DNA from 3 places in the Streptomyces sp. NPDC059524 genome. Region 3 is predicted to be linked to each of the others. Evidence: riboswitches for the same ligand, from Rfam matches in the RefSeq annotation. Region 3 holds a riboswitch; each other region holds the start of a gene.
What was found. Region 3 has a riboswitch for cyclic di-AMP ahead of ACFW9D_RS04700 (M23 family metallopeptidase). Riboswitches for the same ligand answer to the same signal wherever they lie in the genome.
Positions count from the first base shown of each region.

Region 1 (3,265 bases), on a different contig from region 3:
AGCGCCTCGGAGAAGGACTCCGCGCCGATCGGGGCGATCATGAACTCCTGGATGTCGACGTTGGAGTCGGCGTGCGACCCACCGTTCAGGATGTTCATCATCGGGACGGGCAGCAGGTGCGCGTTCGGACCGCCGAGGTAGCGGAACAGCGGCAGGTCGCTGGCCTCGGAGGCGGCGTGGGCGACGGCGAGCGAGACGCCGAGGATGGCGTTGGCGCCGAGGGAGCCCTTGTTGTCGGTGGCGTCCAGGTCGAACATGGCCTGGTCGATCAGGCGCTGCTCGGTGGCGTCGTAGCCGACCAGCTCCGGGCCGATCTGCTCGATGACGGCGAGGACGGCCTTCTCGACACCCTTGCCCTGGTAGCGGTTCGGGTCACCGTCGCGAAGCTCGATGGCCTCGAACGCACCGGTGGAGGCGCCGGACGGAACAGCAGCACGGCCGGTGCTGCCGTCGTCGAGGCCGACCTCGACCTCGACCGTGGGGTTGCCTCGGGAGTCCAGGATTTCCCGGGCTACGACGACGTCGATGGACGGCACGAGCATCTCCTTCTGGGATGTGACGCGGGCTGTGCGGGGCCGCGGTGCGCGGTTCCGCATGGCTTGAGCCTAACCGCACGCGGGCCATCGGCCAGCCGACCGCCCGTCTCTTGGACTCCGCCGTGAGCGAAATGTTTCCGACGGGAACAAATACCGCCGGTGGTTCGCGGGTGAACGGTCCGTGGGGGGCGGTCGGGTTTCGTCGCGGGGTGCGGGCCGGTGGGGGCTGGTCGCGCAGTTCCCCGCGCCCCTGGAAGGCATGCGGCTTCGCCGCGCCTTCCCCAGACGAAAGGCGCCCGGCGCCTCTATCGGGGAGATGCGGCGCGCAGCGCCATGCATCTCAGGGGCGCGGGGAACTGCGCGACCAGCCCCCACCGGGCCCGCACTCGGCGAACGACGGGACCCCCCACCCCGGCGGCCGGGGCAGAGGGTCACGTGGCGAGCGGCCGGCACTCGGCGTCCGCCGATGCCGAGTGCGGGGGGGCGCTCCCCTATATAGGGGGCGGCTTACTTCAGGTGGAGCTGCTGACCCGGGTAGATCAGGTCGGCGTCCTGGACGATGTCGTCGTTCAGCTTGAAGAGCTTCTGCCAGGTCGTGTGGTGCGCCTCGGCGATCGCGCTGAGGGAGTCACCCTTCTTGACCTTGTACTCGCCGTCGCCCTTGGCGACCTTCTTGCCGGTCGGCGTGGTGACGGTCTTCTTCGGCGCGGCCTTCGGGGCCTGGCGCTCCTGCGAGCGGTTGGCCGGCTGCTCGGCCTTGCGCTCGGGCTGCGGCTGGGTCTGCTGCTGCTCGGCGGGGGCCGGGGCCGGGTTCGAGGTGGAGGCGCCGGACAGGCCGACACCGCAGGACGGCCAGGCGCCCTTGCCCTGGGAGGCGAGGACCTTCTCGGCGACGGAGATCTGCTGCGCCTTGGAGGCCTGGTCGGCGGTGGAGGCGTAGGCGGTGCCGCCGTACGCGGCCCACGTGGAGGCGGAGAACTGCAGACCGCCGTAGTAGCCGTTGCCGGTGTTGATCGACCAGTTGCCGCCGGACTCGCACTGGGCGACGGCGTCCCACTCGGAGGCGGTGGCGGCGGAGGCGCCGGTGGCACCCATCAGCGGAACGGCGACGGCGGCACCGGTGACACCGGCGAGCGTGGCGACACGGACGGCCTTGGACGGGCGGCGGTGCTTGCCCTTGCTGGAGAACAGCATGGAGAGATCCCCTCACCGACGCCTACGAGGTGAGCTGTCGGGTGCGGGCCAGTGAGTGCCCGGCCGCGCAACCTAGTGCGCGGCTTAACCCCAAGCCGTACCGGAGTATCGCTTTCCGGACGGCGCCTACCTTGGGTCCCCCGCTCCTGCCCACGGCGCTGACGCGTCGACTGTTCCCGTACGGAGGTTGGCAGGATTCGGCGTGACATCCGTCGGGGCCCGCTGTGGCGAGCGGTCAGACCGTACGCAGCCGATCCGGCGGTTTTCAAAGCGGATCAGGCCCTTTGAGACCCATCTCTCACTTTCGCCAAATCGGACATTCAGGCAGCAACCCGCCCTGAACTCCCGCTACTTTTCGCCCGATTCGAGCCCAAGATCCAGACTCTGACCAGGAAGGATGAGGTCGGGGTCGGAGCCGACCGCCTTCTTGTTGAGCTGGTACAGCTCGGTCCATCCGCCGTCCACGCCCTGGGAGTCGGCGATGTCCCACAGGTTGTCGCCGGCGCGCACCGTGTACGCGTCGCCGTCGCGCCGGTCGTCACGGGAGGCGTGACGGCCCTCTCCCGTACGGGAGTCGGCGGTGTCGTCGGAGGCGGCGCCGCCGCGGTGGCGGCCCGCGCCGGAGCCCTCGGAGGCAGGGTTGGAGGCGGACGGGGAGGCGTCCGGTGCGCCGGAGCCCTTCGGCCCGTCCGGGGAAGTGGAGGCATCGGAGCCGGACTTGTCCGATTCACCCCGCGCGTCACCTTCGTCCACCGCCGCGTCGCCGGAGGGCGAGGCAGTGGCGCCGCCGCTCGGCTCGTCGCCCACCTTGCCGTCGGACGCGTCACCCTTGGCGTTACCGGAGGTATCCCCGGAGGCGTCGTCTGACGGGGTGTCCGAATTGCCCCCGTCGTCGTGATTCTTCTCTCCCTTGTCGGCGTTCGCGTCCCCGCCGATCCCGAGGAGCCCGCCCGACGAACCGCCGAGGGCCGGCGGCGGCGTGCTCGCCCCCGGGTCGACCTCGGCCGAGCTGTCGCTCTTGGAGAGGCCCGCCGTGATGGAGCAGCTCGGCCAGGCGCCGGGCCCCTGGTCGTCGAGCACCTTCTCCGCGACGGATATCTGCTGCGAACGGCTCGCCTGGTCGGCGCTCGGCGCGAAGTCGAGGCCGCCGTACTGCTCCCACAGCTCCTGCGAGAACTGCAGCCCGCCGTAGTACCCGTTGCCCGCGTCGAGGCTCCACTGGCCGCCGCTCTCGCACTCGGCGAGCCGGTCCCAGGCCTGCGTGGTGGCGGCACTCGCGTTGGACGCGGCGAGCAGCGGGATCGCGATGGCGCTGCCGGCGACACCGGCGGCGACCACGAGAGCAGGAGCCTGACGAGGGCGACGGTGACGACCGTTCCCGGAGAGCATGCGGATGCCTTTCGCGAGACTGATGCTGCGCCCGCGACGGGTGTCGCGGGTGCGACGGACGGTGCCGACGCGGTGGGTTGTGAACGTAGCGGGACTCGAACGCTTGTCACAAGTCGATGCAGCGGAGATCACGTGAAAGTCACAGC
Region 1 covers NZ_JBHYTK010000127.1:8,686-11,950, reverse strand. The annotation lists gene eno (phosphopyruvate hydratase) at 1-536, opposite strand, end outside; gene ACFW9D_RS28680 (transglycosylase family protein) at 1,044-1,730, opposite strand; cyclic di-AMP (ydaO/yuaA leader) riboswitch at 1,735-1,943, opposite strand; gene ACFW9D_RS28675 (transglycosylase family protein) at 2,079-3,068, opposite strand.
Region 1: it holds a riboswitch for cyclic di-AMP, as region 3 does, so the genes downstream of both, ACFW9D_RS28680 (transglycosylase family protein) here and ACFW9D_RS04700 (M23 family metallopeptidase) in region 3, are expected to answer to the same signal.

Region 2 (3,265 bases), on a different contig from region 3:
GTAGCCGCAGCCGTCAGACGAGCAGGCGCTCGCGCAGCCGGTCCCGGTCGGCCGCGGTGAGCCCGAGACCCTCCGCGAAGTAGCGCTCCGTGCCGCCCCAGTGCTGCTCGATGGTCTCGAAGGCGGCGCGCAGGTACTCGGCGCGCGCGTCGAACAGCGGGCTGAGCAGCTCCATGACCTCGGGGGAGTAGGCGTCCGGGGACGTGGAGCTGCGGTGCACCTTGTAGCGGCGGTGCTTCGCGTTCGACTCCAGGTAGTCCGCCTCGATGGCCTCGCGCTCGACGCCGACCGCGAGCAGTGTCACGGCGATCGACAGACCGGCCCGGTCCTTGCCCGCCGCACAGTGCATCAGCGCGGGCACGCTGTCCTCGGCGACGGCGCGCAGCACCCGGCCGTGCTCGGCCGTGCGGTCCGTGATGATCGACCGGTACGAGTTGATCATGCGGTCCGCGGCGCGGCCCCCGGAGAGGAGCGACCGGAGCTGGTCCATGTCGCCGTCGCGGACCATCTTCCAGAACTCGGAGCCGTCCGCCGGGTCGGACAGCGGCAGGTTCACATTGCGCACGCCGGGCAGCGCGACGTCCGCGCCCTCCAGCTTCTGGTCCGCCGCGTTGCGGAAGTCGAAGATCGTGTGCAGGCCGAGCCCGGAGAGGAACGCCGCGTCCTCGGCCGTGGCGTGGGCGAGGTGTCCGCTGCGGAAAAGCACGCCGGGGCGCACGCGCCGGCCGTCCACGGTGGGGAGGCCGCCCACGTCGCGGAAGTTGCGCACTCCGGTCAGCTCGGGCTCGGTGGACGGGGCGTGCTGCGTCACGGGTGCTCCTCCCGGTCGGGTCACCGGCGCTGCTCGCCGGCGGGCGCGCTCCCGACGATACGACATGGATTTAGAGGGCAACCATGTGTCCGTTTTGGCCTATACGTCATTAACTGTCCGCAGATTTGCGGACGTTGTCGCCCGTCGCGTGAGCAGCGTCATATCCGTGACGGTCCGTGGCGGATCTTCCGGACGGCTTTCCCGGGAATTCCTTAGGGTAAGGCGCCGGTAAAGCGGGCGGGATAGACGCAGGGTGACGCAGGAAAGGCGTGAACGATCAAGAAAAGGCAGGTCAGAGGGAATTCGGAACTTGTCGCTTCGTTTCCTGCTGCCCTACGGTCACGTCTCATTCCGGTCGGAACGCCTAGTCCTGCCGCCGCCCGGATTCCTCACTACGACCCGTGACGGCAGGAGCGGGGGACCCACAGGCAAGAACGCCGCCCGGGAATTCCCCACAGCGGCTCGGGGTGAAGTCGTGTCCCTGTCAGGAATGGCAAGGGTGCGGCCGGACATCTCCCGTCCGAACCCGACAGCTCACCTCGCAGGCGACGGAGAGGAATCTCGTCATGCCCGCACAGGGTAAGCACCGCCGCCCGAAGTCCTTCCGTCTCGGCCGCGCCGCCGCCGTCGCCACCGTCGGTGGTGCCGCGCTCGCGCTGCCGCTGATCGGCGCCACCGGTGCGCAGGCCGCCACCGCCCAGACCTACACGGTCAAGGCCGGCGACACGCTCTCCAAGATCGCCAAGGCGGAGAACGTCGAGGGCGGCTGGAAGAAGCTCTACGCGGACAACAAGTCCGTGATCGGCTCCGACGCCGGCCTGATCAAGCCCGGCGAGAAGCTCACCCTCGGCGGCGCCGCGAAGACCACGGCCACCCAGGCGAGCACCTCCACCGCCGCCTACGTGAAGCCGGTCGACGCCACCGAGGGCACGCCGTACCACCAGAACGGCAGCATGTGGTCCAGCGGCTACCACACCGGCACCGACTTCGTCGTGCCCACCGGCACCCCGATCAAGGCCATCGCCGCGGGCACCGTCGTCTCCGCCGGCAACGGCGGCGCGTACGGCAACCAGGTCGTCATCCAGCACGCCGACGGCCACTACTCGCAGTACGCCCACCTGTCGCAGCTCGGCGTCTCGGCCGGCCAGGCCGTCTCCGCCGGCACGCAGATCGGCCTCTCCGGCGCGACCGGCAACGTGACCGGCCCGCACCTGCACTTCGAGATCCGCACCACCCCGAACTACGGCTCGGACGTCGACCCGGTCGCGTACCTGCGCGCGCACGGCGTCTCCATCTGACCCACGCGCATGATCCACACTCGGCGCCCGGATATTCCCCGGGCGCCGAGTGCTGTATCTCACCACTCGTCAACCCCTGGCTACGGTCGCGTAGGTCACAGGTCAGGGTGAAGGATGTGTGGTCGTGGCAAACGAATCGAGATCACTCAGCGGCGGCACGATTCGGTCCTATGCGGCGGTGGGGGACAGCTTCACCGAAGGCGTCGGGGACCCCGGGCCCGACGGCAGCTTCGTGGGCTGGGCCGACCGGCTCGCCGTCCTCCTCGACGACCGGGTCCCCGAGGACACGTTCCAGTACGCGAACCTGGCCGTGCGCGGCAAGCTCATCGACCAGATCGTCGAGCACCAGCTCCCCAAGGCCCTGGAGCTCGCCCCCGACCTGGTGAGCCTGGTCGCCGGCGGCAACGACATCATCCGTCCCGGCACCGACCCGGACGACGTGGCCGAGCGCTTCGAGAAGGCCGTGGCCCGGCTTTCCGAGGCCGCCGGGACCGTCCTCGTCGCCACCGGCTTCGACACCCGCGACGTGGCCGTCCTCAAGCATCTGCGCGGCAAGATCGCCACGTACAACATGCACGTGCGCGCCATCGCCGACCGGTACGGCTGCCCGGTGCTCGACCTGTGGTCCCTGCGCTCCGTGCAGGACCGCCGGGCCTGGGACGACGACCGGCTGCACCTCTCGCCCGAGGGGCACACCCGCGTCGCCCTGCGCGCCGGGCAGGTCCTCGGCGTGGACGTGCCCGCCGACCCCGAGCAGGCCTGGCCCCCGCTGCCGCCCCGCGGCACCTTCGAGGTGCGGCGCGACGACATCCACTGGGCCCGCGAGTTCCTCGTGCCCTGGATCGGCCGCCGTCTGCGCGGCGAGTCCTCCGGCGATCGCGTCGAGGCCAAGGGCATCCTCGACCCGCACGCCATCAAGGCCCACCTGGAGTCGGCTTCCTGACCCTGCGAGGTCCCGGACCTCTGCCGGCCGGGTCAGCGCGCCCGGCGTCGCGCCGCGACGGCGAGCAGCACGACGGGTGCCATGGCGACCAGCCGGCAGAGGTCCGAGACGAACCACGGTGCGCCGAGGGCTCGGGGGAGCCAGAGCAGGAAGAAAGCCCAGCCGAGCATGAACGGCAGGAGGACGCGGTACAGGCCGTGCCTGACGCGGGCC
Region 2 covers NZ_JBHYTK010000036.1:7,684-10,948, reverse strand. The annotation lists gene ACFW9D_RS13255 (DUF6126 family protein) at 1-4, shown strand, start outside; gene ACFW9D_RS13250 (tyrosine-protein phosphatase) at 14-811, opposite strand; cyclic di-AMP (ydaO/yuaA leader) riboswitch at 1,192-1,372, shown strand; gene ACFW9D_RS13245 (LysM peptidoglycan-binding domain-containing M23 family metallopeptidase) at 1,378-2,109, shown strand; gene ACFW9D_RS13240 (SGNH/GDSL hydrolase family protein) at 2,234-3,052, shown strand; gene ACFW9D_RS13235 (hypothetical protein) at 3,085-3,265, opposite strand, start outside.
Region 2: it holds a riboswitch for cyclic di-AMP, as region 3 does, so the genes downstream of both, ACFW9D_RS13245 (LysM peptidoglycan-binding domain-containing M23 family metallopeptidase) here and ACFW9D_RS04700 (M23 family metallopeptidase) in region 3, are expected to answer to the same signal.

Region 3 (3,265 bases):
AGGCCCTCGGCCTGCTGGCGGACGCCCTGCGCGCCCCCGCCTTCGCCGACAGCGAGGTCGAGCGCCTGGTGCGCAACCGCCTGGACGAGATCCCGCACGAGAGCGCCAACCCGGCCCGCCGTGCCGCCAAGGAGCTCTCCAAGCAGCTGTTCCCCGCCACGTCGCGCATGTCGCGCCCGCGGCAGGGCAGCGAGGAGACCGTCGCCGGCATCGACGCGGCGGCCGTGCGCGCCTTCTACGAGCAGCACGTCCGCCCGGCCACCGCCACCGCCGTCGTGGTGGGCGACCTCTCGGGCGTCGACCTCGACACCCTCCTGAAGGACACGCTCGGCGCCTGGACCGGTGACACGACGCAGCCGCGCCCCGTCCCGCCGGTCACCGCCGACGACACCGGACGCGTCGTCATCGTCGACCGCCCCGGAGCCGTCCAGACGCAGCTGCTCATCGGCCGCATCGGCCCCGACAAGCACGACCGCGTGTGGGCCGCCCAGATCCTCGGCACGTACTGCCTGGGCGGCACGCTGACCTCCCGTCTGGACCGGGTGCTGCGCGAGGAGAAGGGCTACACCTACGGAGTGCGCTCCTTCGCCCAGGTGCTGCGCTCCACGGCGGACGGCACCGGGGCCGCGATGCTCGCCATCAGCGGTTCCGTCGACACGCCGAACACCGGACCGGCGCTCGACGACCTGTGGAAGGTGCTGCGCAAGCTGGCCGCCGAGGGACTGACGGACGCCGAACGGGACACGGCGGTGCAGAACTTGGTGGGTGTGGCCCCGCTGAAGTTCGAGACCGCGTCCGCCGTCGCGGGCACGCTCGCCGACCAGGACGAGCAGCAGCTGCCCGAGGACTTCCAGGCCCAGCTGTACCGCCAACTGGCCGCCACGGGCACCGTGGAGGCCACCGCGGCCGTCGTGAGCGCCTTCCCGGCGGACCGCCTGGTGACGATCCTCGTGGGCGACGCCGCGCAGATCGAGGAGCCCGTCAAGGCCCTCGGCATCGGCGAGGTGACGGTCGTCGCCGGCTGACGCCACCACATGACCGTCGTCGCCGGCCGACGACGCCACGCCAGGGCGGCACCGCCCGAAACGGGACGAAGCCCCGGAAGCCACACAGGCCTCCGGGGCTTCGTGGCGTCACTCACGTTTCCCGTGAACGCTGTTCGGTTCGCCCGACGCGCCACCGTGCGTCGCAAATGCCCGAATTGATGTAGAGGTTGCCTGTGTGCCCTGTGGCATGCGCTACAAAAGCCGGGATCCGTTTGTTGATTGAAAGATGTCCCGCTTAGCGTCGGTCCGGCTGTTCGCCACGTATGAGCCGCGCCCGCGGCCCCGGACAGTCATCGCCGAGTCCCCCACGGCGCGAGCCAGGGGAGCCGGGGACCCACCGCAGTCCCTGGGGTGAATCGGACGCTCTTCCCGTACGGGGAGGGGGCCCGTAGGAGACCTTCCTGCTCCGAACCCGTCAGCTAACCCGGTAGGCGAGAGGGAAGGAAAGGATCAGCCACTCCATGGCGTTCACCCGTGCCACCGGGAAGCATCGTCGTCCGAGCCGCCTCACGCGCACCACGGCGCAGGTCGCCGGCGTCGCGGCGCTCACCACGACCGGTGTCATCGGAGGCCTCGCCGCCCCCGCTCTCGCCGCCGACACCGCCGCGCCCGCCGACCAGAACGGTCTGACGCAGGCCATCGCGATCGGCGACACCCTGGCCGCCCAGATCGACGCCCAGGCGACCGCCCAGAAGAAGGCCGCCGAAGAGGCCGCCGCGCAGAAGAAGGCCGAGGCCGAGGCCAAGCGCCGCGCCGAGGAAGCCCGCCGTGAGGCCGCCGAGAAGGCGGCCAAGGAGCGCGAGGCCAAGGAGCGTGCCGCCCGCGCGGCCGAGCGCAAGCGCCTCAACACCTACGTGGCGCCCATCTCCGGCTCGTACGTCTCGACCGCCTACAAGGCGTCCAGCGGCCTGTGGTCCTCCGGCAGTCACACCGGCATCGACTTCCACGCCGCCAGCGGCACGACCGTCCACGCGGTCGGCTCGGGCACCGTCGTGGAGGCCGGCTGGGGCGGCGCCTACGGCAACAACATCGTGATCAAGATGAACGACGGCACGTACACCCAGTACGGCCACCTGTCGTCGATCGGTGTCTCCGTCGGCCAGAGCGTGACGCCCGGTCAGCAGATAGGCCTCTCCGGCGCCACCGGCAACGTGACCGGCCCGCACCTCCACTTCGAGGCCCGCACGACGCCCGAGTACGGCTCGGACATCGACCCCGTCGCGTACCTCCGCTCGCACGGCGTGGGCATCTGAGGCGTCCGACCCGACGCCCGCAGCACGCACCGCAGGAAAGCCCCGGCCGACCGCCGGGGCTTTCGCGTTCCCGCATCCCGCCGATCCCGCGCCCAGTCCCCGCTGTCCAAAAAATATCCCTCGATTCCAAGCTCCCGTCGGAAATTCGAGCGCGGTGGAATAGAGTCACTGGACGAGCGCGCGGAAATCGGTGCCGATCGCGCTTTTCAGGGGCGCCCGCTCTCCGTCATGCGCGGGGATCGGGCGGAGAGCAAGGCGGAGGTCGGGGCATGCGCATTCCCGCGCACTCGGTATGCACGGCGATCCGCGACGACATCGTCGCGGGCGTGTACGAGCGCGGCAGCAGACTCACCGAGGAACTGCTCGCGCGCCGCTACGGAGTCTCGCGCGTGCCGGTCCGTGAGGCGCTGCGCACCCTGGAGGCGGAGGGCTTCGTCGTCACGCGCAGGCACGCGGGCGCGTGCGTGGCCGAGCCCACCGAGCAGGAGGCGGCCGATCTCCTGGAGATCCGCATGCTCCTCGAACCGCTCGGCGCCGCCCGCGCCGCGCAGCGCCGCACGGACGCCCACCTCAAGGTGCTGCGGGGCCTGGTCAGGCTGGGGCAGGAGCGCTCGAAGGAAGGGGGCGGCGAGGATCTGCGGCCCCTGGGCGCCTGGTTCCACGAGACGCTCGCCCAGGCCTCCGCCAGCCCCGGCCTCATCACCCTGCTCACCCAGGTCCGGCACAAGATCGCGTGGATGTACGCGGTCGAGATCCCCGAGCGGCCCGTCGAGTCCTGGGCCGAGCACGGCGCGGTCGTCGACGCGGTGGCCCGTCGCGACGTCGAGCGCGCCCGCACCCTGACGGCCGCGCACATCGCACGCGAGGCGACCGTCCACCGGCTGCGCGTGCCCCGCGCGGGCGAGCGTGTGAGGACTTCGCAACATGCCGTCAACACGACCGGGCTCCACCATTAACACGGCCGCC
Region 3 covers NZ_JBHYTK010000010.1:29,410-32,674, reverse strand. The annotation lists gene ACFW9D_RS04705 (M16 family metallopeptidase) at 1-1,025, shown strand, start outside; cyclic di-AMP (ydaO/yuaA leader) riboswitch at 1,331-1,495, shown strand; gene ACFW9D_RS04700 (M23 family metallopeptidase) at 1,508-2,299, shown strand; gene ACFW9D_RS04695 (GntR family transcriptional regulator) at 2,569-3,255, shown strand.